DNA from 2 places in the Bacillus sp. JJ1566 genome. Region 1 is predicted to be linked to the other one. Evidence: riboswitches for the same ligand, from Rfam matches in the RefSeq annotation. Region 1 holds a riboswitch; the other holds the start of a gene.
The links. A riboswitch is a leader RNA that binds a small molecule or an ion and turns the genes downstream of it on or off. The one in region 1 is predicted to bind cyclic di-GMP.

Region 1 (3,204 bases):
GGAACGCGCGCATAATGCGGAGGTCGTGGCTGTTGCGAGTGAAAGCGGGAAGGCCAAGGATTTTGCGGCAGAGTTAGGCATCCCTAAAGCTTATGATTCATACACGGATTTATTGAATGATCCTGAAATTGATGCAGTATACATTCCACTTCCAAATCAGCTACATAAACAATGGGCGATAGAAGCTGCACAGCACGGTAAGCATGTGCTTTGTGAAAAGCCAGCTGCGTTGACATCACAAGACGTGGAAGAAATGGCGGCAGCCTTTAAAGCAAATAATGTGATTTTTATGGAAGCGTTCATGTATCAATTCCATCCACAGCATAACCGTGTGAAGGAAATCATTACATCAGGTGAAATCGGTGATGTGAAGCTGATTCGTTCGACGTTCTCTTTTCTTCATGATTTAAATTCAGGCAGCATAAAGATGCAAAAGGATCTTGGCGGCGGAGTGCTTTACGATGTGGGCTGCTACTGCATTCATGCAAGTCGCTTGATTACGGGCGAAGAGCCGGTTGAAGTAAAGGCAACAGCGAATCTACATCCGACACATGATGTTGATATTACTGCAGCAGGTACATTGAAGTTCGAAAGTGGTGTAATTGCGAATTTTGATGTGAGCTTAGAGCAACCATTTAATGCATCTTATGAAGTTATTGGTACAAAAGGTTCTATTCTAGCAAAGCATGCTTTCCGTCCGGATAACGAAGGTGGGAACGGCGTACTAGTTGTAACCGGAGAGGCTGGACAGCGTGAAGAAACGGTTCAGGGTGACCAGTACAAGCTTCAGGTGGAGCATTTTGCGGAAAGTGTCCTATCCAATAAACAACCGATGTACAGTGTGGAAGAAACATTGAAAAATATGCGTGTGATTGAACAGGCTCTTGCGTCTGCTCGCTAACTTTATTCAGCAGAAGTCCCAACTTCCGTAAGTGGGGATGGAATGTATAAGAGTCTCATCATTCAGTGGAGTATTCAAACCATGGCTGAATAAAGTTAAAGCCTCCGGCGGAGACATGCGATTTTCAAAGGAATCTTTTCAAGCAAAGATCAAAGATTAAAAACGCCACGTCTTGTGGCAACGTCGTGTGGGCCTAAAAAATCTGTGAGCAAATACGCCAATGCGCATTTGAATAAAAGTCAGCCTTCGGGTTGGCTTTTTTTGTTTTTAAGGAAACTATAAAATCCTACCTTGTGGATAACTTATTACGTTGTTTAGCTACATCCAGCTCCAGCGCCTAGCCCCTCGAGGTCACAAGCCAATCTGTCAAGAAGGTTAAAGTGCAACCTTCTAGCCATCTTATCTTGTGCTTGTCGGGACTGTTCAAGGAGCTTGCGCTTTTGTTCTTTCTTCCTCTTTTGCCGGCAATTCCTTCCCTCCAAATCTAGTAAAACTTTTTCTATCAAAAATGTATATCTATCAAAATTGCGGCAATACTAGATTACTAGAGCGGGACGGAGGGACAGGTCCCTCGTCCCAAATGGGACAAGGGACCTGTCCTTGTGACCCAGAAACGGAACCGTCCCCGTGGTTCCTATAAATGGAGGGATTTTAGGATGAAAACGAGTGTTGAGTTACCAGAGGTGTTACCGGCGAGTAAGGATGATTTTTTTAAGTTATTGTTAGATTTAGTAGTAAAAAAGTAATAGGGTTCGTGGTGTGAAGTATTGTTCAAAGGTGAAAAAACTTATATACTAGTGGGTAGAAAATCATATATTTGAAGAAAAGGGCAAACTTTCTGAAAGGGTGTGGCCCAGAAGCATAGGGTCTACCGTACACTGTACTATGATCGCCTGTCTACAAAAGTATCAAGCGTTTAGGCCAATCAATAGAATTGGCTTTATTTTTTTGCCTTGTTTTTCAATATTCAACAAGAAAGAGGTATCATAGATGAAAAGTATTCGCATGCGATTATTTGCTAGTTTTTTTACGATAATAATTCTTTGTATAGGCTTATCAGCCTATAATTATTTTGCAGTGTCCAGTATGAATCAAAAGACGGATCACATGGTGTCTGAGGAACTCACTGTTTTACTAGAATATGATAGTTTGAAATACAATATTGCTCAGAGCATTGCGTTGGCTCGTGGGTTTGTACTGTATGGGGAATCTTCCTATAGAAACGATTATGATATCTATTCTGTGGAATATGATTTAACCAGTCGAAAGTTAAGTGCGATGAAGATCAAAGAGGTCGAGGAACTTTTACGCGAGACGAAAAAATGGCGTGACATGATTAAAGAGTATGTGTTTATTCCTTATGAAAGTGGCAATGCCGAGCTTGCGAAGCATAATCTGCAGACCCACATCCAGCCGGCTGCAAGGAGCTTAATGGATCAAGTTGAAAACCTTTCGAATCAGCGAGAAAGACAGATTGTCCAGGCTGGTGAGGACGTTGTTAACTACGGTGAGAAGGCGAACATCGTTGGGCTTGTGGTATCCGTAGTTGCGATTATTTTAGGAACAATTATTTCGATTGTTACCTCCGAAGTGATTTCAAGACCAGTGAAACATGTGGCGTATCGTATGAAGGCGATTTCGAATGGTGAGCTTCAGGCAGAGCCTATTAAAACAAAGCTCAAGGATGAAATAGGCCAGCTTGTAACGGCGGTCAATGGTATGAATGAAAACCTAAGAGGCATGGTCAAGCAAATGGCTGTTGTTTCCGATAATGTGACCGGCCAGAGTGAGGAATTGACCCAATATGCGGATGAGGTCATGGCTGGCAGTCAGCAAATCGCCGTCACGATGGAAGAACTCTCACGCGGTTCAGAGGACCAGGCAACATCGTCCACCATTTTAATTGAAAAAATGTCCGATTTCTCACAGGAAATCATGCAGGTTGCAGTGAAGGGCGATGACATTAAAGACCATTCACAAGGGATGCTAACACTAACAAATGATGGAAATGCCTATATGGAAACATCGATTCAACAGATGAACAGCATCCATGAAAAAATGAAACAGTCCCATGCGATGGTGGTTGGGCTGGATAACAAAACTAATGAAATTACGAAGCTTGTGAATGTGATTCAAGAAATTGCAGGACAAACGAATCTTTTAGCATTGAACGCAGCGATTGAGGCTGCTCGCGCAGGTGAACATGGAAAAGGCTTCGCCGTAGTCGCCGACGAGGTGCGAAAGCTTGCTGAACAGGTTGGAAAATCCGTCTCTGAAATTACGTTGATTGTAAAAGATATTCA
Region 2 (3,204 bases), on a different contig from region 1:
ATGATTGTGTGTTAAATGCAGTTGCGGCGATACCGAAAGCCATAGCACTTACAATTATTTTTTTGAATAATGATTTATTCATTTTGTTTCCTCCCTTAGAATGATTGTTTGATTGATTTATAGAAACGAACTTGATTTTCTCCATAAAAAAAATCCCTCCAACACAAATTTTTTGTTTGAATCGGAAGAATATTGAATTTCAACTCATAGTGTGAGTATCATTCTCCATTCTTCAGCGGCCCAGCCACCATAGTGATTACCATCACAGTAGGTCTGTAGCTTTGCGTCCTAATTTTTCAACTAGTTTGCCTTTGTTGCAGAATGAGAACGATTTTTGACTCTTTATATCTTTGTATATTTGCGTCGTCTATCACTCTCTGAAACTCATATTACCTTGCTAATCAAAAAAAGGGTACACATCAAATATTTCCAATAATAAACCCACTATTAACCAACTGTGATTTTCTTCAAGGAAGTAAAATGAATTATTTAAAAGGGTAATAAAATTTTAATTTGCTTTTGTTGGAGTTAAGTATTAGTAGAAAAAAACCAATAGTCCATCTGTATTATCACTGCATTTTCTTTCAAACTATTTAATTTGGAAGACGATCTGTTGTTTATTAGGTTTCGTCACCAGAAAAGTAAGCTCCCCATCACATTGATGGGGCTTTATGTTCAAATTTATGGTCTTTCTTTTGATCTTTTTAGGTCTTCCCATCGGTACAACCTTTACTTACCCCGATCTCCCATTATCTTTTGGGTTTCTTATATTTCCTCATTTTTAATAGAAAGCGACTGTTCAAAGGTTTGAGTGTTTTCATCTGCATCGACTGTAAACGTGCCATCGTAACCAGTTTCTCCTGACTCAGTCATTAATTAATCTTGTTTGCAAAGTACTTGTCTTTATTACGACTATGCAAAAAAATTTAATGAATTAACAAATTAATATGTGATAAAAAAGCACAGAAGAAGGGAATTATTTAGATATTTAATAATACAAAATATTTTATGGTACTTCCTGGTATTTGGCTTACGTTGTTGAATATATAGTGCTTTTGTCTTAATCTTTATACTACTAATATATTATATATGGTTAATAAGTTCTATAACGATATAGGCAAACTTATCTAAAGGTAAGGACGCAAAGCCACGAGCCTAAAGCAACAATGCAATGGTAGTCGGGTTACCTAAAATAGTCGGAAGGAAAGGATAACTCCCGTTTTCGGTGCAGTTATCTTTTTTCTAATAAACATGGTTAAAATAACGGATAAACAAAATAGTAATGCCTATCTAGTATAACTACACTATCCTTCCTAGAAGAATATAGGACCCCCTTCCTATTAGGAAATAAGAACCCCTTCCTATATGAATAGGAATCAAAGGTGATTCTTTTTTTTGACAAATTACGGCAAAATTAGCATGTAAGCACCAATAGTAAGAAAGTCTTGTGTAAATTAGTACTTTTTATCATAAACAACATAGGGATATGATTATGAATTTCAATCTTATCTAAATGTTTGAGCAAAAACGTTTTTGAAATACAACATAGACACTAACGCATTTTAATAGTTTCGAATACAGTTTGTTACATAAAAATATGCCGTGATTTAAAGGGGGATACAAATGGCTAAATTATCTTTTTTTAAACAACTTACTATGTTTTCAAATGATGAAAAATTTTTATCTACGAAAAATACTGAAATTGGGAATGATTTATTTCTAATAAAAGAACTAATAGATAATCATCCACATGCAGTTTTAGCATTTGATGGGAATGGGAAACTATTGCACTTTAACCAGTCGGTAATTAAGGCATTCGGATATAGTGAAAAGGAATTACCGAGTAAGATACAACAGTATTTTTATAGTAATGACAAATATAAAAGAAAAAAATATTTTCAACTTGCATTACAGGGGAAACCACAAAATTATCAAACGGCTATCTCACAGGCAAATGGGAATTTAATTAATATCGATGTTAATCTAATACCAATCATCAGTGATCGGGAAACGGCAATTGTTTATGCGTTTGCAAGAGATATAACAAAGTACGTTGAACATGAAAAAGAATTGGTCAAAATCAAAAGTAGCCTTGAATTAGCGCAAAAAGTAGGTGCAATCGGAAGCTATGATTATGACATTATGGAGGATGAAGCATATTGGTCGAATCAGATGTATGTGCTATACGGAATTGAAAATATTGAGGTATTTGTACCAACATTTGATAGTATTACAGAACTTGCTCATCCCGATGATCGGGAAAAATTTAAAAAAGCTATTCTATCTGCTATTGAAGAAAGACGAAATTTTGGTTTTGAATTTAGAATTCTTCGTAAGGATGGGACAACGATTCATCTATATAACCAAGCGGATGTAATCTTAGACGAAAATAGGAAACCAGTTCGATTTATAGGTACTGTTCAAGATATCACCAAAAGAAAGGTGATAGAACTAAAGCTTAAAGAAAGTGAAAATCAGGTTGAACATATTTTTGATAATTTGGATGCAGGTATTTGGTCTTTTGACATAAAAAAAGGTGACTACAATTTGGTATCCAAGGGAGTTGAGGCGATTACAGGGTATTCTCCGTCTGACTTCGGGAATCAAATTACTTGGGATTCACTAATCCATCCGGATGATTATACTGAATTTCATAATATACAACATAAAAAATTAAAAGGTGAAAATCTCTATCATCAATACCGCATTATTCATAGAAATGGGGAGGTTGTGTGGGTTCAAGATCAAACACTTCCTGTCCTTAACAAAAATGGTGAAGTCATTAGGTTTGACGGTATTATTTCAAATATTACAGAACAGAAAGAATATGAAAAAAGAATTCAATATTTGGCTTTTCACGATTATTTAACAAAACTACCAAATAGAATGCTTTTTGAAAATAAAATAAATGAATTAATCACAGCTTCAGAACATGTTAAAAAACACGTTTCAATTCTTTATATAGATTTAGATCGTTTTCGAAATATAAATGAATCACTAGGGCACCAAATCGGGGACAAATTACTATACGAATTTAGTCAAAGAGTAAATATGTTATTAAACAAAAACTCATTATTTGCAAGACTAGGTGGAGATGAATTTGGTATTATCTTTTGGGATTACGAAGACTCAGACTACCCGATTAATGCCGCCAAATCTATCATTGACTGTCTAGACCTTCCATTTATTATTGAAGATTTCGAA

Region 2: it holds a riboswitch for cyclic di-GMP, as region 1 does, so the genes downstream of both, V7112_RS07830 (EAL domain-containing protein) here and V7112_RS12715 (methyl-accepting chemotaxis protein) in region 1, are expected to answer to the same signal.

Annotation. Positions count from the first base shown of each region.
Region 1 is NZ_JBALOP010000028.1:67,188-70,391, forward strand. Features, by position in the region: gene V7112_RS12710 (Gfo/Idh/MocA family protein) at 1-901, shown strand, start outside; cyclic di-GMP riboswitch class I at 1,720-1,806, shown strand; gene V7112_RS12715 (methyl-accepting chemotaxis protein) at 1,892-3,204, shown strand, end outside.
Region 2 is NZ_JBALOP010000015.1:103,887-107,090, reverse strand. Features, by position in the region: gene V7112_RS07835 (WxL domain-containing protein) at 1-82, opposite strand, end outside; cyclic di-GMP riboswitch class I at 232-320, opposite strand; cyclic di-GMP riboswitch class I at 1,107-1,191, shown strand; gene V7112_RS07830 (EAL domain-containing protein) at 1,624-3,204, shown strand, end outside.